One region of the Streptomonospora nanhaiensis genome, then DNA from elsewhere that is predicted to be linked to it. Evidence: predicted binding sites of a transcription regulator. Region 1 holds the regulator's gene; each other region holds the start of a gene.
What was found. Region 1 encodes LexA, which represses DNA repair genes until DNA is damaged. Its sites were predicted from a motif close to TCGAACANNTGTTCGA; they were not measured.
Positions count from the first base shown of each region.

Region 2: a site for LexA is predicted at 2,425-2,440, ahead of HNR12_RS14365 (DUF6504 family protein). Genes of this name have one in related genera too.
Region 3: a site for LexA is predicted at 2,971-2,986, ahead of ruvC (crossover junction endodeoxyribonuclease RuvC). Genes of this name have one in related genera too.

Region 1 covers NZ_JACCFO010000001.1:5,438,182-5,445,214, reverse strand. The annotation lists gene HNR12_RS24210 (right-handed parallel beta-helix repeat-containing protein) at 1-3, shown strand, start outside; gene pfkB (1-phosphofructokinase) at 433-1,374, shown strand; gene HNR12_RS29620 (LysM peptidoglycan-binding domain-containing protein) at 1,580-2,236, opposite strand; gene lexA (transcriptional repressor LexA) at 2,726-3,343, shown strand; gene HNR12_RS24190 (alpha/beta fold hydrolase) at 3,551-4,642, shown strand; gene HNR12_RS24185 (SMI1/KNR4 family protein) at 4,769-5,335, shown strand; gene HNR12_RS24180 (YybH family protein) at 5,477-5,986, opposite strand; gene HNR12_RS24175 (aldo/keto reductase) at 6,079-7,008, opposite strand.
Region 2 covers NZ_JACCFO010000001.1:3,314,994-3,322,026, reverse strand. The annotation lists gene HNR12_RS14380 (alpha/beta fold hydrolase) at 1-364, opposite strand, end outside; gene HNR12_RS14375 (TetR/AcrR family transcriptional regulator C-terminal domain-containing protein) at 713-1,693, shown strand; gene HNR12_RS14370 (hypothetical protein) at 1,756-2,061, shown strand; gene HNR12_RS14365 (DUF6504 family protein) at 2,140-2,412, opposite strand; gene HNR12_RS14360 (TetR/AcrR family transcriptional regulator) at 2,724-3,359, shown strand; gene HNR12_RS14355 (M48 family metallopeptidase) at 3,413-4,402, opposite strand; gene HNR12_RS14350 (DivIVA domain-containing protein) at 4,686-5,579, opposite strand; gene HNR12_RS14345 (hypothetical protein) at 5,710-6,093, opposite strand; gene HNR12_RS14340 (hypothetical protein) at 6,237-6,797, opposite strand; gene HNR12_RS14335 (N-acetylmuramoyl-L-alanine amidase) at 6,853-7,033, opposite strand, start outside.
Region 3 covers NZ_JACCFO010000001.1:5,729,509-5,736,541, reverse strand. The annotation lists gene ruvB (Holliday junction branch migration DNA helicase RuvB) at 647-1,744, opposite strand; gene ruvA (Holliday junction branch migration protein RuvA) at 1,760-2,371, opposite strand; gene ruvC (crossover junction endodeoxyribonuclease RuvC) at 2,374-2,940, opposite strand; gene HNR12_RS29280 (DUF4282 domain-containing protein) at 3,052-3,648, opposite strand; gene HNR12_RS25270 (YebC/PmpR family DNA-binding transcriptional regulator) at 3,811-4,560, opposite strand; gene pdxT (pyridoxal 5'-phosphate synthase glutaminase subunit PdxT) at 4,557-5,165, opposite strand; gene pdxS (pyridoxal 5'-phosphate synthase lyase subunit PdxS) at 5,286-6,215, opposite strand; gene HNR12_RS25255 (hypothetical protein) at 6,417-6,989, opposite strand; gene HNR12_RS25250 (glycosyltransferase family 4 protein) at 7,007-7,033, opposite strand, start outside.

The DNA of each region.
Region 1 (7,033 bases):
TGACCCGGGGCCGCGCGGCGGGGCGCCGGGGCGGGCGGGCGCCCGCCCGGGCGGGGGCGGCCGGCCGCGGGAGGGCCGTTCCGGCGGCCCGTCCCCGCGGTGGCGTAGCGTGGCCGTGCGGACTCACGGCGTGTGGCCATGCCGCCTCACATCGCAAAACACACCAAAAGCAATTGACTTCCCTCGCAAAACGGACATAATCAAAGGAAGAACCAACCAAACGGACCGACACACGTGGGGCGCACGCGTGAGGCCGGCACCGCGCAGGAGCCGGCACCCCGCACCCACACGAGGGGGTCACCGGCGCGGCCGTGCCCGGTGCGGCCGCCGCGGACCTCCCGCCCCGGCGGCGGGCCGTGCCGCCCTGCCCGCGGGCTCGACTCCGAGACGGTCGCCGACCACCCGCGCAGTCGAACCACGGAGCACGCCCGCATGATCCTCACCTGCACGCCCAATCCCAGTGTCGACCACACCCTCGAAGTCCCCAGGCTCGAGCCGGGCGAGATCCTGCGCGTCCAGTCCGCGCGCACCCAGGCCGGGGGCAAGGGCGTCAACGTCTCGCGGGCGCTGCGCCGCAACGGCCGCGACACCACCGCCGTGCTCCCCGTCGGCGGCCCCCAGGGGGCCGAACTCACCGCGCTGCTGGGCGACCTGCCCTGCGTCCGGGTGCCCATCACCGACGCCACGCGCACCAACATCACCGTCACCGAGGCCGACGGCACCACCACCAAGCTCAACAGCAGCGGCCCGGCCCTCACCACCGCCGAGGTAGAGGAGCTGCTGGCGGCCCTCGACGCCGAACTCGCGCGCGAGCCGCAGTGGCTGGTGGCCAGCGGCAGCCTGCCCGGTGGGACCCCTCCCGACCTCTACGCCCGGATCGGCCGGCTGGCGGCCGCCCGGGGCGTGCCGGTGGCCCTGGACACCTCGGGCAAGCCCCTGGAGGCGGCCGCGGGCGCCGGCGACTTCGCGCTGCTCAAGCCCAACCTGGAGGAGCTGGCCGAACTGCTGGGCCGCCCCCTGGAGACCGTCGGCGACGTGGTCGGGGCGGCGCGCGAGGTGGTGTCCTGGGGCAACCGACTGGTGCTGGTGACCCTGGGCGCCCACGGGGCGCTGCTGGTCGACCGCGACCGCACCTGGTGGGCGCAGGGCCCGGAGGTGGTGCCGCGCAGCACGGTGGGCGCGGGCGACTGCTCCCTGGCGGGCTACCTGTCGGCCGAGGGGCCGCCCGAGGAGCGGCTGTGCCGCGCGGTGGCGTGGGGCGCGGCGGCCGTGGCGATGCCCGGAACCACGGTTCCCGGGCCCGAGGACCTGCGCGCCGGCGAGGTGCGGCTGGTGGCCGATCCCCCGGCGGACTGGCGGGTGGCCGACCTCTAGAGCCTCCCGCGCGGAAGGCGGGGACACGGGTCGTACGGACCGCGTACGCGTGTGCGGCGCGGCGGTGCGGCACGCGGGGCGCCGTGCGCCGGCTGCGGCGGCGGGCGCCCTTGGCGGCGGCCGGGGCGCGGGCCGGGCGGCGGGCTCCGGTCTCCGCCGGGACGGCCGCCGGCGGGGTGCCGCGCCCGAATGTCACCGCCTGCTGTTAGAACTCCGGCATGAGGAGTTCCTGGCCGGGTTCGAGGGTGGACTCGCTGAGCCCGTTCACGCGCACGATCTCGTGGACGGTGCGGCGGGGGTCGTCGCCCGGGCGCACGCGCTCGGCGATCTCCCACAGGGTGTCGCCCTCGCGCACCACCACGGTGCCCGGGGTGGAGCCGTTGAGCACGGAGTCGGTGGCGGTGTTCGAGGCGGCGGCGCCGGCGGTGGTGGCGGCCATGAACGCGGCCGACAGCAGCGCGGTGGCCAGCACCGAGGCCGAGGCCACCACGACCACTCTGCCGCGGCGGGTGAGCCGGTGCCGCCACAGCGACACCGCGGGCGCCAGCACGGCGCCGGGAGCCTCTTCGGGCCGCTGCGCGGCGGCGCGGGAGGCGGGCGGACCGGGGCGCGGACGGCTCCTGCGGACCGGGCGGGGGTCGGGCACCGCGCGCCACTCGGGGATCTCGCGCGCCCAGTCGAACGGCTCGGCGGCGGTGCTCCCGCTCTCGTGGTCGGCACCGCGGCCCCGGCCGCCCCGCGCGGGGTCCTCGGCACCGCCCGCGCCGGTGTGGCGGGCGCTGTCGGAGCCGTCGTCGGCCGACACGACGGACAGGCGGCGCGGCACCGCGCGGCGCGCGGCGGACGACGTTGACCAGGGCACAGGGGATTCGCACGCGGATGCGGATTCAGCCGCGGAAACAGTCATGGTCACTGCCCTCACCTTCGTACGCCCGTTCGTTAGAACTGACGTTCGATTACTACCGCATACGAGCGAATTTTTCAGCACCATCTCGAACGTTTGTTTGATATTGCCGTGTACACGCACTAACGTTGGACATGTTTCGCCGCGGTATCGGCTGCGCCACTCCAGGTGGCGGCACGCGCGCTACCGCTGCTGAAAAACCCGCTCGACTGGTCGGCTCCGCCTTTTCGGGGATCCGCCCGACGTCCGCACCGATAGCCGCACCATTTGACCCACCGACCGCCGAGGAGGCCGGCCGTGCCGGAGGAGAACCACGGAACCCAGGAACCTCACGCGGGCGGAACCTCCGTCACCGCGCTCCGGTCCTCTGCCGCGTCTTCCGCCGATCCACAGGGGTCCGCCGAGGGAACGGAGGGGGCGCCGCAGCTCACGGCCCGCCAGCAGAGCGTGCTGAGCTGCATTCACCGCTACGTGCGGCAGCGCGGGTACCCGCCGTCCATCCGCGAGATCGGCGACGCGGTGGGGCTATCGAGCCCGTCCAGTGTTGCGCACCAGTTGAAGGTCTTGCAACGCAAGGGCTATCTCCACCGCGACCAGAATCGCCCACGAGCGGTGGAAATTCGCATACCGGGACAGCCCCCGGTGCGCTCCTGGGACCAACTGGAGGACACCCCCGAGGCCGACGGCTCCCGCGCCACCGACGTCCCCGTGGTCGGCCGGATCGCGGCCGGCGGCCCGATCCTGGCCGAGGAGTCCATCGAGGACGTCCTCACCCTGCCCAAGCAGCTCGTGGGCGAGGGCCGGCTGTTCATGCTCAACGTCGTCGGCGACTCCATGATCGAGGCCGCCATCACCGACGGTGACCTGGTCGTTGTCCGCCAGCAGCCCGACGCCAACAACGGCGACATCGTGGCCGCCTTGCTCGACGACGAGGCCACGGTGAAGGTCTTCAAGCGCGACTCCGACCACGTGTGGCTGCTGCCGCGCAACGACGCCTACGAGCCCATCAACGGCGACCAGGCCACCATCCTGGGCAAGGTCGTGGCGGTCCTGCGGCGCGTCTGACCCGTTCTGTAACGACTTCGCCTCGCTTTGGTACGGGTCCGTGATCTTCGCCGTAGATCACGGACCCTTATCCGATTCGGAACCCAAGGGTTACCGGCACGGTCACCGGCGGCCTCCCGCGCCCGCCCCCGCCGCGCCGCCCCCGGGCGCCGCCGCTGCCCGCAGCCCCCGCCCCGCCGCCGCCCGGCGGGCAATACCGTGGTGACCATGCCCCTCGTGCCTCCGCCGCCCGCCCGCGCCGCACGCGCCCTCGCCGCGCTCGCGGCCCTCCCGCTGCTGCTGCTCGGCACCGCGTGCTCGCCCGAGACCGATCCCAACCCGATCGCCTCGGCGCCCGGCGTGCGCCCGGCCGAACGCGACATCACCTTCACCAGCGGCCCCGACACCCTGCACGGCACGTTCGCGCTGCCGCCCGACGGCGGCGAGGGGCTTCCGGCAGCGCTCATCGTCTCCGGCAGCGGCCCCACCGACCGCGACGGCGACAACCCCGCGCGTCCCGACGCCGGCACCAACGAGAACATCGCACGCGTCCTGGCCGAGGCGGGCGTCGCGTCGCTGCGCTACGACAAGCTCGGCAGCGGCGCCACGGGCATGGCCTCGCGCGATCCCGAGGCCCCGGTCGACTACGGCGTCTTCGCCGACGAGGTGGCCGCCGCCTACGCCTTCATGGCCGACCAGCCCGAGGTCGACCCCGCGCGGCTCGTGGTGATCGGCCACAGCGAGGGCGCGCTGTTCGCGCTGCGCGCCCACGAACTGGCGGGCGGCACCCCGCCCGCGGCCCTGGTGCTGGCGGCCCCTCCGGGGCGGCGCTACCTCGACGTCCTCGACCGGCAGGTCACCGAGCAGGTCCGCCAGGCCGAGGCGGCGGGCGCCCTCGGCTACACCGAGGCCGAGGAGACGCTCTCCGACACCCGCTACGCCATCGCCGGCATCCGCGACGGCGAGGTGCCCGACCTCGCCTCGGGCTCGCCGCTGGGCGGCGTCCTGGAGCCGCGCACGGCCCCGTTCCTGCGCACCGTCGACGCCATGGACCCGGTCGACCTCGCCCGCGACGTACCCGACGACATCCCCGTGCTGGTGCTGTGGGGCACCGCCGACTCCCAGATCCAGCGCTCCGACGTCGACCGGCTGATGACCGGCCTGCCCGGGGCCGAGCGGGTCGACGTCGAGGGCGCCGACCACGTGCTGCGCGTGTACGACGACGCGCCCGGCGCGCCCGTTCTGGACTCCCAGCGCCGCTTCTCCCCCGACGTCGCGCCCGCCCTGGTCGGCTTCCTGGAGGACTCGGTGGGCCTGTAGGAGCGCTGCGGGGACCCGGGGACCGGGGGCGGCGGCGCGGCCCGGGGAATGTCGGTGCGGCGCCCTACCCTGCTGCCGCGGCGGCGCTCCGCCCCACCAAGGCCCCCCTCGCCAGAAGGACACGGCATGAGCGAAAACGGCTCCGACCTCCCCCGCCCGCGGCCCTCCACACCGGAGGAGTGGCGCGCCTACCTGCTGGACTACGGCGACACCTACATCCGCACCGCCAACGAGTACCAGCTGCCGAACATCACCGAAGAGCAGCATCGGACCCGCTGGATGGGCCGCGAGCCCGCCACCGAGGAGGCCGTCGCGGCCGCCGAGGACCGGCTGGGCGTGCGGCTGCCGCCGAGCCTGCGCGCCTTCCTGAAGGCCAGCGACGGCTGGCTGGGGGTCGGCGGCTGGGTCAGCGAGGTCTACCCGTGCGCGGAACTGGACTGGATGCGCGACACCGAGAGCGGCGGGTACATCGTCGACATGTACCGCGAAGAGGGCGACGCCGACGACTACGTCGCCTTCTTCGAGCGCGCGCTGGAGGTCGCCTCCGGCGAGGACTTCTGGCTCCTCGACCCCGCGCGGGTCAACGCCGACGGCGAGTGGGGGGCCGTGCTGTTCACCCCCAAGTACGGCGACCTGGAGGAGTTCCCCGACTTCATCTCCCTGGTCCACGACAGCCACCGCATCATGCTCTGAGTCCGGGGCACAGCCCTGCAGGCCGGCGGCGCGTCCGGCGCGGCCGCGCCGCGCCCCGGGGACGTCGCGGGGCCGGACTTCCGCCCGGCCCCGCCACCCGCCGGATACGGCGTTCAACCACGTCGGCGCGCATACGACCGGTCAGCCGCCCGCCTGGGCCGCGAGCGCGGCGGCCTCGTGGAGGTCGACGGGGTGGACGGCTGTCTGGTCCCGGACGATGCGCCAGCGGCCGTCGTCGCCCCGCCGCCACACCTGGGAGTTCAGCGCCCGCAGGGCGCTCACCGCCCCGTCGGCGGCCGTGAGCCGCGCGACGAACACCATCCGGCTGGCGGCCAGGCGGTCGGACACCAGGACCTCGGGCCCCTCCTCCACGGCGTGCTCGGCGCGGCGCAGCGCGGCGAACATTGGGGCGAACGCGCGCCCGAACGCGGCGGCGTCGCGGAAGACGCGGCGCTCGGGGTCCGCGTCGTCGAACAGGATGACGTCGTCGGCCTCGAAGTCGTAGAAGTCGGCGAACACCGTGGTGAAGTCGAACTCGGGGTCGCCCTCGCGGCGGTCCCACCGGTGGATCCACTCGCGGTGCAGGCGCGCGACCGTCGCGGCCGCGTGAGGCCGGGCGGGGGACGCGCCGGGCTCGTAAACGGGGGGCATGGTTCTCCTCGTTCTCTTCTTCGCGTCGAGGTTCTCTTCGTCGGGTCGGTGCGTGGGACCGTGAGAAGGGCGGGCGCGGCAGGCAGCCGGGCTCACACCCGCCGGTCGGCGACCCGCACGTCGCCGAACACCAGGCCGCGGGCCATGGGCAGGTCCATGAACGCGGCGGGGAAGATCCGGCCCGGGTCGCTGACGGCGTCCAGCCGCCCGACCTGCTCCTCGGTCAGCGCCACGTCGAGGGCGCCCAGGTTGTCCTCCAGTTGGTGCACCGTGCGCGCCCCCAGAACCGGTGAGACCACGGCCGGGTTGCGCAGGGTCCACGCCAGCGCCACCTGCGCCGCGCTGACACCCGCCTCCGCGGCGACCTCGGTGACGACCTCGGCGATGGCGATGTTGCGCTCGGTCAGGTTGCCGACGCCCTCGATGACCCCCTTCCGGGTGCCGGCCGCCGTGTCCTGGCCGGTCCGGTCGGCCAGGTCGGCCCGGCCATACCTGCCCGTGAGCAGCCCTCCGCCGAGCGCGGACCACGGCAGCACGCCCAGCCCCATGCCGGAGGCCATCGGGATCAGCTCGTGCTCCGCGGTGCGCTGGACCAGGCTGTACTCGCTCTGCAGGGCGACGAGCGGCGACCAGCCCCGCAGGTCCGCCAGCACCTGCATCGCCGCGATGCGCCACGCCGGGGTGTTGGCGATGCCGACGTAGCTGATCTCGCCGCTGCGCACGAGGTCGTCCAGGCCGCGCATCACCTCCTCGTGCGGGGTGGTGTGGTCCCAGCCGTGGAGGTAGAACAGCTCGACGTGGTCGGTCCCCAACTGCCGCAGGCTGGTCTCCAGCGACCGCACCATGTTGAGCCGGTGGTTGCCGCCGCGGTCGACATAGCCGTCGAAGATCCGCCGGGCCTCGTCGGGGGCGGCGCCCCAGCCCCAGTCGTCGCCGAAGGTCATCGTGCCCAGGGAGAGCGGGGAGACCCGCAGCCCCGAACGGTCCAGGAGGCGGTAGTCGTCCAACGGCACGCTGCGCATGCACGCTCCTTTGTCGACAGCCGCG
Region 2 (7,033 bases), 2.1 Mb from region 1:
TGATGTAGACCAGCCGGTCGATGAGGTCGGGCACGCGGTTGCCGACCAGGCTGAGGGTGACCCCGCCCTGGCTGTGGCCGACCAGGACGACCGGCCCGATGCGGTGGGCGCGGCGGACGATCCCCTCGACGTGCTCGGCGTAGTCGTCGGCGGTGAGCTCGGCCAGCGGCGAGGGCTCGACGGCCAGCGCCGCGCGGTCCTGGCGCTGGTAGGCGTCGGGCAGGACGGCGTCGACGCCGTGGCCCGGCAGGTCGACGGCGAGGGTGCGGCGGCCCCGCAGCGCCAGCTCCTGGCAGAACCAGGACCAGTAGTAGGCGTTGGCGTGGGTGCCGTGGACGAACACGTAGGTGGGCTGCTTAGACACGGTGGTCTCCGTTCGAGGGCGGTGGGTGCTGCCGGGCGCGCGGGGCGAGCGGCGCACGCGGACGCGTACGGCGTCTGGGTGCGGCTCCGGCGGATGCCCGGTGGGGGCCGGGTGCCGCGCGCCGTACCGGTGGTCGGCGGTTGGCAGGAGCGTACGGGATACGTCCGGTGCGGCAGGACGGCGGAGAGCACGCGCCTCGGGGGGATGACGCGCACTAGTGCACCGGGGGTGTGCGCGGCGTGCGGGGCGGCCTGCCGGTGCGCCCCGGCGCCCCGCCCGCCGCGAGCCGGCGCGGTGGCCGCGTCCGGCCGGTGCACTAGTACGATGCGCACCCGGAGAGGAGGCCCCATGGACGGCCACACGGCCCCCGAGGACCGGCGGGCGGCACCGGTCTCCGTGCGCATCGCCGCGGAGCTGCGGCGCGACATCGCCGCCGGCCGGCTGCGGCCGGGCGAGCGGGTGCCCTCCACCCGCGAGATCACCCGCCGCTGGGGCGTGGCCATGGCCACCGCCACCAAGGTGATCACCACGCTGCGCCAGGAGGGGCTGGTGCGCACCCTGCCCGGGGTGGGCACCGTGGTGGGGGAGTCCCGTCCGGCCCCGCGCACCGCGCCGCAGGGCCCGGCGGCCCCGGTCCGCCCCGGCGAGCGCCGCCGCCCGGGTGCTGCGGGCACGCGGCTGACCCGGACGGCCATCGTGCGCACCGCCGTCGGGATCGCCGACACCGAGGGCCTGGACGGGGTGTCGATGCGGCGGGTGGCCGCCGAGTTGGGCGCCGCGCCGATGGCCCTCTACCGGCACGTGCCGGCCAAGGAGGACCTGCTGCGGCTGATGGTCGAGGCCGTGTTCGCCGAGCACCCGCCGCCCGAACCCGCGCCCGAGGGCATGCGCGAGGCGCTCGCGGCCGGGGCGCGGGTGCAGTGGCGGCTGTGCCGCCGCCACCCCTGGGTGGTCCCGCTGATGTCGATCGCCCGGCCGGTGCTGACGCCCAGTTCGGTCGACCACACCGAGTGGGCGGTGCGCGTGCTCAAGGGGCACGGGGTCGGCGCCCCCGAGGCGCTGAACGCGGTGGTGGCGCTGACCGGCTACGTTCTGGGCATGGCCGCCCAGGTCAGCGACGACACCGAGGCCGCCCACGAGACCGGGCTGCGGCACGCGCAGTGGTGGGCGGCGCGGGAGCCGGAGCTGTCGCGGCTGGAGGCCACCGGCCGCTACCCGCACCTGTTCGCCTACACGGCCGGGCCGCCCGACTTCGACGAGACCTTCGAGTTCGGCCTGGAGGGCTTCCTGGCGGGCCTGGAGGCGCGGCTGCGCACGGCCGCGGGGTGAGCCGCGCGGCGGGGCGGGGCGCCGCCCGCCCGAGTGTCGGCGTGGTGCGCGATCCTGGTGGCATGAGCGCGAGCGCGGAGGACCCGGCGGCGTCCGGGGTGGACATCGAGCACCTGGCCGCGGTCCTGGTGCGCCGCAGGCGCGAACTCGCCGGCGGCACCGCCGTGATCGGGGCCTCGGGGGTGGTGCACCGGGTGCACGAGACCGTCTGGGCGGGGGTGCGGGTGCCCGCCACCGCCTGCCGCGCGGCGAGCGACCCCCTGCGGCTGCGCCCCGCGCACGGCCCGGTGACCTGCCGGCGCTGCCTGCGCCGCACCACCGGGCGCGACACCGGCGTGCCCGAGGGGCAGACCGAGTTGAGCGTGTGAGCCGGCGGCCCCGCGCCGCGCGGCACCCGCCCCCGTGGCGGGCGGGGTGCCGCGCGCGGGCGGCGGCCGGGGCCGGGGTCAGTCCCAGATGCGGCGCAGGGTCCAGTCGTCGGTGGCGGGGTCGCGCGTGATGTCGGCGACGCTGGGTTCGCCGCGGTCGGACTCGGCGGCGACCCGGATCAGCTGGACGTCGGTGGCGGTGGCGTGCCCGCCGCCGGGGCCGGGGTCACCGGGGGAGGTCCAGGTGCCGATGACGCGCCGCACGCGGTAGGTGCCGCCGCGCCAGGCGAAGAACGCCGGGTGCCCGCCGTTGGTCGATCTGACGTCGATCCGTTCGTTGTAGAGACTCACCCGGGCATCTTATCGAACATGCGTTCGATTTCCCATCGGATTCGCCCAATGTCGTCCGGCCCCACCCTAGGGGTGCGCCGCCGGCGCGGCGGCGCGCTCGCGGGCGCGTGTCGCCCGGGTTGCCGGCGCCGTTTCCACTGCGGCCTGCGGAAACGCGGGGCACAGGGGAGGGGTGGGGGCCCGGCGGCGGACGGGCGTGTCGCACCGCGTCCCGCGCCGCCGAGGGGAGGCGGGCCCGCCCGGGAGCGACCGACCGATTGGTATGCCTATGCTGGAGGCGGCGCGACGGCACGGGGGAACGGGGATTCACCATGGACGACCACACGGCAGGCGGCGGACGGGCCGACACCGCCCCCGACCGCGCGCTCCCGGTCCCCGACCGCCTGCTCTCGGTGGCCACGCGGCTGTTCGCCGAACGCGGCTTCGAGCGGACCTCGGTGCAGGAGCTGGTGGCGGCCGCCGGGGTCACCAAGGGCGCGATGTACCACTACTTCGCGTCAAAGGACGACCTGCTCTACGCCGTCTACCAGCGCGTGCTGGCGATGCAGACGGAGCGGCTGGCGGGGTTCGCCGCCGCCGAGGGCCCCATCGGGGAGCGGCTGCACGCCGCCGCCGCCGACGTCGTCCACACCACCGTGGACAACCTCGACGACACCCGGATCTTCTTCCGGTCGCTGCACATGCTGCCCGAGGACAAGCTGGCCGCCGTCCGCAAGGAGCGCCGCGCCTACCACGAGCGCTTCCGGGGCATGATCGAGGAGGGTCAGCGCTCCGGCGCCTTCCGCACCGACGTCCCCGCCGACATCGCCGTCACCCAGTTCTTCGGCGCCGTGCACCACCTCAGCACCTGGTACCGCCCTGACGGCGAGCTGAGCGGCGCCGCCGTGGGCGCCTACTTCGCCGACCTCTTCCTCGCGGGCCTGCGGCCGCCCGAGACCGCCGGATAGGCGGGGCGCGGGCGCGCAGGACCGCCGACGCGCGCGGCCTCGCCGAGCCCGCCCTAGAGGAACACCCGGCCGGGGCGGTCGCGGTCGCGCAGCGCCGCCATGCGGCGGGTGTTGGCCGGCCGGCTCGACAGCAGTGTGTAGAGGAACAGGAACGGCCCGCGGTCGGTGCGCCCCCGCTCGGCCATCTCGCTGAGGTTGACCTCGGGGTAGAGGTACTTGCCCCCGGCCAGGAGCCGGATGGCGTGGGCGCCCTCGGGGCAGTGGGCGTGGGCGTGGTTGTCGGCCGTGTACTCCATGGCGCGCGCCAGCGCCGGGCCGAGCACCGGCAGCAGCCGCCCCAGCGACGTGGCGGCGCGCAGCGGGAACGACGTGTGCCCGGCCGCGATGTGGCCGAGCTGGTGGGCCACGAGGAACCGGAAGCCGTCGGGGTCGCGCAGCCGGCCGCCGACCTCGAACAGGTCGCTGGAGATCACGAGGTAGCGGCGGGTGCCGTGGCCGCCGGGCGTGGCGTGCGGCGCGCCGCTGCCCAGCGCGACGTAGGCGTCGGGCACGAAGCCCAGGCCCATGCGGGCGCTCAGCCGCTGCACGGCGTGGTAGGCCTCGGGGAACTGGGTCGGCGAGATCCGGATGGACTCCGCCCGCTGCTCGGCGTGGCGCAGGCCGCGCGCGGTCCAGGAGCCCGCGGGCACCGCCAGTACCGCCAGGCCGAACCAGCGGTGGGCGACCTCGGTGGCGGTCCACAGGGTGTGCACGGCCATGCCGAGCAGGCACAGGGTCGCCAGCGCGGCGGCCACGACGAGCGGCAGCTCCCAGGGGTGGCGCGGCACCAGCAGGGGTTCGGCCGGGGCGTGGCGGTCGGAGACCGGGTAGACGGCGCCGGGGCGCGGGGCCAGGGGCGGGCGGCAGCGGGCCGCCGTGTGCTCGGACCGGGGCAGCGGCGCCCGGGCGCGGCCCGCCGGGGCGCCGGCGCTCCAGGCCCGCCGCACCGCACGCGGTGCTCCCGGACGGTCGTGATCGCCGCCGGAGGTCGTCGCGAATGTCATCCCAGCCCCTCCCCCGTACCGCCGCTCCAGTTCCACGACACGTATGAGCTACGTCAAGTTATCGCATATTACTGTGCGTATCGGATTTGAATCACACTGATTTGGGCGTGTCCGCAGCGCGGGCGGTTTCGGCGCGGCCCGCGCGACTCCGGTCCGGACGGGGCAAACCGCCGTCTCCGGCCGGGTCAGGCGGGCCGCGCACACGCAACGGACGGCCGGTCGGCGCGGGAGGACCGGGCGCGCCGCGGTGTTCCGGGCGCGCCCGGATTCGGTTGTCCGGGGCTCAGCCGCGCTCGTAGCGCCGAAACTCGGCCGCCAGGAAGTCCAGGAACGCGTCGACCTGGGCGGGGTCGTAGCCGGGGCGGGCGCGCGTGGTCGAGAACTGGACGCGGTCCACCTGCGCCGACGTGAGCAGGGCGCGCTCGGGGCGGCCGCGCTGGAGCGCGTCGAGGGTGATCTCGGCGCTGTCGAGGAACGCGTCGACCTCCTGCTCGTTGTAGCCCGTGGTCAGGCGGGTGGTGGAGAAGCGCTTGTTGCGGATGTCCTCGGGCCGCAGCGGGGGCTGCCCCGCGGGGGTCTGCGGCGCGGCGGGGTGCGGGTGGGGGCCCGGGGCGGGCGGAGGGAAGCCGGGCGGACCCGGCGGTGCGGCGGGGCCGCCGTGCGGGGGCGGGGGGCCGTAGGGGGCGCCGGGCACGGGCGGCGGCACCGGCGGCACGGGCGGGGGAGCGTGGCCCGGAAGGGGGCCGGGCGGCGGGGGGCCGCCGGCGGGTCCGGGCGGACCGTGCGGAGCGGGGGGCCCGCCGGCGGCCGGGGGCGGGGGAGGAGCGCCGTGCTGCGGTGGCCGCGGCGCCGCGTGCGACGGGGGCCGCCGGGCCGGCGCCCCGGCCGCCGCGCCGCCGGCGGCGAGCCCGCGCGCCCGCAGTTCGGCCACGACGACGTCGAGGAACTCGTCCACCTCGTCCTCGTCGTAGCCGGGGCTCAGCCGCGTGGTGCGAAACCGCGCGTTCTCGACCTCTTCCGCGGTGACGGGCCGGTCGGCCGGGGGGCCGCCCTGGAGGCCCGCGAGCGTGGCCTCGACCCGGTCGAGGAGGGTGTCGACGTCGTCCTCGTTGTAGCCCGGTCGAAGGCGCACAGTTCGGAACTGCTTGTTGCGGATGTCCGCCGGTGTCAGAGGCATGGCTCCATTGTGCAGACACAGCGGTGCCCGTGCCGGGGGCCGGGTCGGTCGGCGGTTGTTTTCGCGGCGGTTTTTCCGCCCATCGTGTTTCGCCTCCCCGGCGTCGGGAGCCGTTCCCGGCCGCCCGCGGTCAGCCCGCGGCGGAGGGCCCGCGCGCCAGTTCCGCGCACATTCGCTCGACGGCGGCGTCCACCTCGCGCGGCCGGAAGCCGCGCAGCACCTTGGGGAGGCGGGCATGGCGTTCGCGCAGTTCGGCGGCTGCCTCACCGGTGGCTGCGGCACCGCCGGCGCCGGTTGTGCGCAAAGCCGCGGTGGCGAGTTCCAGGAGTTCGGCAACCGCGTCGGGCGCGTATCCGCGAAACACGACGGTGAATGCGAATGGTGGCGCTGCGTGATAGTCGGAGGAGGGGTGCGCGCCATCCGCGCCCGGCCGCGGGGAACCGGGGGAAGTGAGGGAACCGGGGGAATCGGGGGAATCGGGGGAATTGGGGGAGTCGGCGTCCGGAACGGTCATCGCGCAATTGTCGCGGATATCGAACCGTTCGACGGGCTGCTTCTTCCGGAGTTGACCGGATGTGGCCGGGGAATCGGCGGAAGGTTTGGCGCCGAGGGTTTTCGGTCCGCCCGCCCCCGGGGGGTGCGGCCCCCGCGCGGGCCTCAGCCCGCCCCGGCCGCCGCGTCGCGCGGCACCAGCGGCTCCAGTTCGTGGCCTTCGGCGTGGACCAGCACAAACTCCGGGTCGGTGCGCCGGGCGGCCGCCAGCAGCCGGCCCATGACGTCGGCCGACAGGTCCAGGTCCAGCGCGGCGGCCACCCGCTCCTGGTGGTCGGCCAGGTCGGGCACCTCGTCCGCCACGGCCTCGGCGCGCAGGAGGGCGTGGGCCGCGCGCATGCCCGCCGCGCCCTCCCGCCACCGGCCCAGGCAGTCCGGCCACCACGGCGCGGCCACCACCAGGGTCAGCAGGTCGGCGAGGCTGTCGGCGACCAGGCTGGTCACGCCGTCGCTCGACAGGTACAGGACCGGGCGCTCCTCGCCCCCCTCGCCGCAGAGGAAGTAGCCGGCGCCCGACGCCCGGCCCGCGGCGGCCTCCTTGCGGGCGCCCGACCGCAGCTCCTCGTCCTCGCCGACCCAGTAGGGCCGGTCCAGGTCGAAGTCGAAGGGGTGGACGAGGAGGCCGGCCAGTTCGCGGTCGCCCCTGATGCGCTGGAGGAGGCTCATGGCGGGTGATCGTAGCGGCGCCGGCGGGGCGGCCGGTGACCGGCCGCCCGACCGCTCACCCGGTCAGGAAGCGGCTGACGCCGGCCGCGATCGCGTCGGCGGCGTCGGCCTGCCACCCGGGGTCGGCGAGGTTCTCGGCGTCGGTCGGGTTGCTCATGTTGCCGGCCTCCAGGAACACCTTGGGGACGTCGGACATGTTGAGCCCGCCGAGGTCGGTCCGCTCGTCCAGGCCCTCC
Region 3 (7,033 bases), 290 kb from region 1:
GAATTGCCCCCCGGTCAAAGCGAGAAATGGTCGCCCTCCGAGCGAGAACGACAGTCGATTGTCCAGGATGTGAGACGACCCTTACAGCAGACAGCCCACTTTGGTACTTATGTCTGTTTTGAAGGGCGACAATCCAGCTTCCGAAGGCGACGAGGTGCAGGTTTTCGCCGAAACCGGTGCCGGGAATGCTGGATCGTCGCGAAAGAGGCCCCCCGTGTCTCATATGTTGAGACGAACTGGGGGGTTATCGCCACGTGTCCGATTCCTTGGCCCCTTGCCGGTGCGCCGGACCCCCGCTGCCCCCGGCCTCGGCCGTCCGCCCGCTGACCGGTGGCCGCACGCCCGAACCACCCACCGCCCTCGGCGCCCTCGTCGCGGCATTCGCCACCCGACCTGAACTCCGGTGACCGCGCACCCGAACCACGCGCCACCGTCGCTGCCCCCGTCACCACCCCGGCCGTCCACCCCGGGCACCGATAACCGCACACCCATGGGCCCGCCCTCCTCGCTCCCCCGTCACCACCTCCGCCACCCGCTCTGAGTGCCGACGGTCAGGCGCCCAAGCCACCCGCCGCCCTCGGCGCCCCGTCACCACCCCGGCCATCCGCCCCGGGCACCGACGACCGCCCCGCGCACCCCTCAACCCCTAGGACTGAGATGACCCGGCGCCACCGGGCGGAGCGGCGGCACCACCGGCATCCCCGGCGGCGGCCGGGACCCCGGCGCCGAACGCGGCGTCGGGCGGCGGGGTGATCCCCATGTGCTCCCAGGCGCGGGCCGTGGCCACCCGGCCGCGCGGGGTGCGGGCGATGAACCCCGAGCGCACCAGGAAGGGCTCGGCCACCACCTCGACGGTCTCGGGCTCCTCCCCCACGGCCACCGCCAGCGTGGACAGCCCCACCGGGCCCCCGCGGAACTTGGTCAGCAGGGCGTCCAGCACGGCGCGGTCCAGCCGGTCCAGGCCGTGGGCGTCGACCTCGTACAGCGCCAGCGCCGCGCGGGCGGTGTCGCGGGTGAGGCGGCCGTCGCCGTGCACCTCGGCGTAGTCGCGGACCCGGCGCAGCAGCCGGTTGGCGATGCGGGGCGTGCCGCGCGAGCGGCCGGCGATCTCGGCGGCGGCGTCGGGGGCGAGGTCGACCTGGAGCAGCCCGGCCGAGCGGTGCAGGATGCGCTCCAGGTCGGCGGGGTCGTAGAAGTCCATGTGCGCGGTGAACCCGAAGCGGTCGCGCAGCGGCGCGGGCAGCAGCCCGGCCCGGGTGGTGGCGCCGACCAGCGTGAACGGCGCGATGTCCAGCGGGATCGCGGTGGCGCCGGGCCCCTTGCCCACCATGACGTCCACCCGGAAGTCCTCCATGGCGACGTAGAGCATCTCCTCGGCGGGACGGGCCATGCGGTGGATCTCGTCGAGGAACAGGACCTCGCCCTCGTGCAGGGTGGACAGCACCGCCGCGAGGTCGCCGGAGCGCTCGATGGCCGGGCCCGAGGTGATGCGCAGCGGCGCGCCCAACTCGGCCGCGATGATCATGGCCAGGGTGGTCTTGCCCAGGCCCGGCCCACCCGACATCAGCACGTGGTCGGGGGCCCGGCCGCGCCGCTGGGCGCCGCGCAGCATCAGGGACAGCTGCTCGCGCACCCGCTCCTGCCCGACGAAGTCGGCCAGCCGCTTGGGCCGCAGCGCGCCCTCGATGGCGCGCTCGTCCAGGTCGGCCTCCGGCGAGACGGTGTCGCGTTCGTAGTCGGCCATCGTCTCCTCTTTCGGCTAGACGCGGCTGAGCCTGCGCAGGGCGCTGCGCAGGAGCAGGGCGACGTCGGGCGTGTGCTCGGCCTCGGGGGCGACGGCGTCGGCGGCGGCCTCGGCGTCCTTGGCCGACCAGCCGAGGTTGACCAGCCCCGAGACCACCTGGGGGCGCCAGGGCGACGCGGCCGTGGCGGCGGGGCCGCCCCCGGCGCCGGAGGCGGCCGCCGCGGCGGGTTCGCCCAGCTTGCCGCGCAACTCCAGCACGATGCGCTGGGCGCCCTTGGGGCCGATCCCGGGCACGCGGGTGAGGGCGGCGGTGTCCTCGGCGGCCACGGCGGCGCGCAGGGCGTCGGGGGTGTGCACGGCGAGGATGCCCAGCGCCAGGCGGGGGCCGACGCCGCTGGCCGACTGGAGGCGTTCGAACACCTCGCGCTCGTCCTCGTCGGCGAACCCGTAGAGGGTCAGCGACTCCTCGCGCACGACCAGCGAGGTGGCGACGGTGGCGGTCTCGCCCACGCGCAGCCGCGCCAGGGTGGCGGGCGTGGCGTGGACGGTCATGCCGACCCCGCCGACCTCGATCACGGCGGTCTGGGCGGAGCGGGCGGCGATGCGCCCGCTGAGGAACGCGATCACGGTCACCTTCCCTGGGGGTTGGGGGCCGGGCGCGCCCGGCGCGCGAGTTCGACCTTGCGGGCGAAGTCCTGCTGGGCCTGGGCGACCCGGGCCTGGGCGCCGCCGCGCCAGATGTGGCAGATGGCGAGGGCGACGGCGTCGGCGGCGTCGGCGGGCTTGGGCGCCTCGGCCAGGCGCAGCAGCCGGGCCACCATGGCCTGGACCTGGGCCTTGTCGGCGCGCCCGCTGCCGGTGATGGCGGCCTTGGCCTCGCTGGGGGTGTGCAGCGCCACCGGCAGGCCGCGGCGGGCCGCGCAGGTGATGGCGACGGCGCCGGCCTGGGCGGTGCCGATGACGGTGCTGACGTTGTGCTGGGCGAAGACCCGTTCGACGGCGACGGCCTCGGGGGCGTGCCGGTCGAGCCAGTCCTCGACGCCGCGTTCGACGCCCAGCAGGCGGTCGGCGAGGTCGGCGGCGGGGTCGGTGCGCACCACCCCCGCCTCGACCAGCTCCAGCGGCCGGCCCACGGCGCCCTCGACAACGCCGAGTCCGCACCGGGTCAGGCCGGGGTCGACCCCCAGCACACGCATCGCTCGCCTCCCCCTCGTGGACCTGCCTGCTCGAACGTCCGTTCGCAGAGCCTACCGCCGTGCGGCGGCCCCGCGTGCGCGGGACACGGCGCACGCACGCGGCCCGAGCGCTCAGCGGCCCCCGCGGGCGCGGACGGCCGCCAGGTCCTCGCCGATGCGGAAGACGACGATGACCATCTCCAGCACGACCCGGGTGACCAGCACCGCGACGGCGCCGCCGACGAGCGAGCCGAGCAGGGTGAGCAGGCCGTCGAAGGGCGCCATGGCCATCAGCCCGAAGGAGCCGACCACCCCGCTGAGCGTGGAGATGCCGATGAGCACCAGCGCCAGGACGAACAGCACGCGGGTGACCTGGGTGGCCACCAGGGTGCGGAACCGGAGGTCGAACAGGCCGCCGAGGAAGCCGGCGCCCTCCGCCTGCGCGCCGGGGGCGGGCGGCGGGACGGGTGCGGGGCCGCCGGGCGGTGGCGGCGGGCCGTAGCCGCCGGCGTGGGCGTGGTGGGGCGGCGCCTGGTCGTAGGCGGGGCCCGCGTAGGACTGCTGCGGCTGCTGCCCCTGCTGCCCCTGCTGCGCCTGCTGCGGCGGGTGGGGCTGCTGGGACCAGCCGTGCTGGGGGCCGGAGGGGCCGGAGGAACCGGAGGGGTCGGAGGCGCCGGGGTCGTACGGCGGGCGTCCGGGCTCGTAGGGGCTTTCGCCGGGGGGATTCATGGCGGCCTTCCTGATCGGTGTCGAAAGGTGTGGCGCGTCGGCGAGTGGCACCCTACCGGGTGGCGGCCGGCCCCACGGGGCGGCCGCGGGGGCGCCCCCCGAAACGCCGCACGCCCCGCTGCTGCGTGCGCGAGGCGTGCGGCGAAGGTGGGCGAAGCCGGCTCAGCCGATCTTCTCCATGATGTCGTCGGGGATGTCGGCGTTGGTGAAGACGTTCTGGACGTCGTCGGAGTCCTCAAGGGCGTCGACCACCCGCAGGACCTTCCGGGCGTCCTCCTCGCTCACCGGGACCTCGACGCTGGGCAGGAACGAACTCTCGGCCGACTCGTAGTCGATGCCGGCCTCCTGCAGCGCGGTGCGCACGGCCAGCAGGTCGCCGGCCTCGCAGACGACCTCGAACGCCTCTCCGAGGTCGTTGACGTCCTCGGCCCCGGCGTCCAGGACCGCCAGGGTGATGTCGTCCTCGGTGGTGCCCTCCTTGGGCACGATCACGACACCCTTGCGGTTGAACAGGTAGGACACCGACCCGGCGTCGGCCATGGAGCCGCCGTTGCGGGTGACCGCAACGCGGACCTCCGAGGCGGCGCGGTTGCGGTTGTCGGTGAGGCACTCGACCAGCAGCGCCACCCCGCCGGGGGCGTAGCCCTCGTACATGATGGTCTGCCAGTCGGCGCCGCCGCCCTCCTCACCGGAGCCGCGCTTGCGGGCGCGCTCGATGTTGTCCAGCGGAACGGAGTTCTTCCGGGCCTTCTGGATGGCGTCGTACAGGGTGGGGTTGCCGTCGGGGTCACCGCCACCGGTACGCGCGGCCACCTCGACGTTCTTGATCAGCTTGGCGAACAGCTTGCCGCGCTTGGCGTCGATGACGGCCTTCTTGTGCTTGGTGGTGGCCCACTTGGAGTGGCCGCTCATGCCTGTCCTTTCACCATGTCGACAAAGAGCCGGTGGATCCGCGGGTCACCGGTGAGTTCGGGATGGAAAGAGGTTGCCAGCAGGCCGCCCTGCCGTACCGCGACGATCCTACCGGCCCGCCCGCCGTAGGCCACCTGGCCGAGCACGCGCACGTCGGCGCCCACGGCCTCGACCCAGGGGGCGCGGATGAAGACGGCGTCGAAGGGGCCGCCCTCCAGCCCGTCGATGTCGACGGGGCCCTCGAAGGACTCGGTCTGGCGGCCGAAGGCGTTGCGCCGCACGGTGATGTCCAGGCCGCCGACGGTCTGCTGGCCCTCGGCGCCGTCGAGGATGCGGTCGGCCAGCATGATCATGCCGGCGCAGGTGCCGTAGGCGGGCATGCCCTCGCCGATGTGCTTGCGCAGCGGCTCCATCAGCTCGTAGCGCACGGCCAGCTTGGACATCGTGGTGGACTCCCCGCCGGGCAGGACGAGGCCGTGCACCCGGTCGAGGTCCTCGGGCCGCAGCACGGGCGCGGCGTCGACGCCCAGGGTGCCGAGGACGCGCAGGTGCTCCGCGGTGTCGCCCTGCAGGGCGAGCACGCCGATGGTGGGTGTGGCGGACAACGGCTACCTCGCTTGCGTGCGTGGGGGCGGGAGGGCGGGAGGGACGGCGGGCCCTGCGGCGCGGCAGGCCGGGCGCGGGGGTGGCCCCGCGCCCGGTCTGCCGCGGCGGGCGGGCGGCGGCTACCAGCCGCGCCCGGCGTAGCGCTGGGAGTCGTCCAGCTCGTCCAGGTTGATGCCGACCATGGCCTCGCCCAGGCCGCGGGAGACCTTGGCGATGACCTCGGGGTCGTCGTAGTGCAGGGTGGCCTGCACGATGGCGTCGGCGCGCTTGGCGGGGTCGCCGGACTTGAAGATGCCCGAGCCCACGAACACGCTCTCGGCGCCGAGCTGGCGCATCAGCGCGGCGTCGGCCGGGGTGGCCACGCCGCCGGCGGAGAACAGCGGCACCGGCAGCTTGCCGAGCTTGGCGACCTCCTTGACGATCTCGAAGGGCGCCTGGAACTCCTTGGCGGCGGCGTAGAGCTCGGGCTCGTCGAGGGTGCCCAGGCGGGCGATCTCGCGGCGGATGGCCCGCATGTGACGGGTGGCCTCGACGACGTTGCCGGTGCCGGCCTCGCCCTTGGAGCGGATCATGGCGGCGCCCTCGGCGATGCGCCGCAGCGCCTCGCCGATGCTGGTGGCGCCGCAGACGAACGGCACGGTGAACGCCCACTTGTCGATGTGGTGGGCCTCGTCGGCGGGCGTGAGGACCTCGGACTCGTCGATGAAGTCGACGCCGAGGGACTGCAGGACCTGGGCCTCGACGAAGTGGCCGATGCGGACCTTGGCCATGACCGGGATCGAGACGGCGTCGATGATGCCGTCGATCATGTCGGGGTCGGACATGCGCGCCACGCCGCCGTCGCGGCGGATGTCGGCGGGCACGCGCTCCAGGGCCATGACCGCGACAGCACCGGCGTCCTCGGCGATCTTGGCCTGCTCGGGCGTGACGACGTCCATGATGACGCCGTTCTTGAGCTGTTCGGCCATGCCTCGCTTGACCCGGGTGGTGCCGACGGCGGCGCCGGTGGCCGAGGTGTCAACGGTGTTGGTCACGGTGGCGGACTCCAAAGGGTTAGGGGCGCGACGCGGGGCGGCGGCCCCTGCGGCGCGCGGGGTGATCGTCGCGGCACGTCAGCCGCGCGCGGCGGGGGGCGCGCTCCGCCTCCAATGGTAGATCACCCGTTCGTACTGCTTTATGGACATAACGGCAAGGCGCCGGTCGCTGTTCCGCGACCGGCGCTCCTGGCGGCCCGGTCGGGGCCGCGCGGGTCACGGCGGCGCCGTGACCGGCGGCTCGTCGTCCATCTCGAAGAACTCCGGCATCGGGGCGCGTCCGGCCAGCCGCAGCAGCCGCACCAGGCGTCCGGAGCGGGCCTCGCGGATCCCGGCCACCGCGTCGTTGTAGAACCGCCGCGCCAGCATCACCCGCTTGGCGGCCGACTCCACCTCGGCCACCAGGTCGTCTCCCCCGGCCTCCGCGGCCTCCGCGGCCTCATGCGCGCCCAGGGCCTCGGCGAGGCCGGGTTCGGCCATCACCGCGCGCAGCGCCCGCGACAGGGTGCTCTCGGCCAGTTCCCGCTCGGCCCGCTCGGCGCCGTGGGCGCGGCGGGCGCGGGCGGCGGCGTCGCCCAGCAGCACCGCCGAGGCGGGTTCCAGCGCGGGCGCGGCGGCGAGCTCCAGCACCACCGCGCTGCGCCGCACCAGAGCGGCGTCCAGGGCGGCGTAGGCGGTCTCGACCCGGGTGTGCAGCCGGTCCAGCCGGCCGGCCCGCCACGACACGTAGGCCGACAGCAGCACCACGGCGGTCAGGACGAGGGCGGCGGTGGTGATCCAGGGGGGCATCCAGGCGGGCACGGGGGTTACACGCTCTCCTTGCGTCCGGCGGT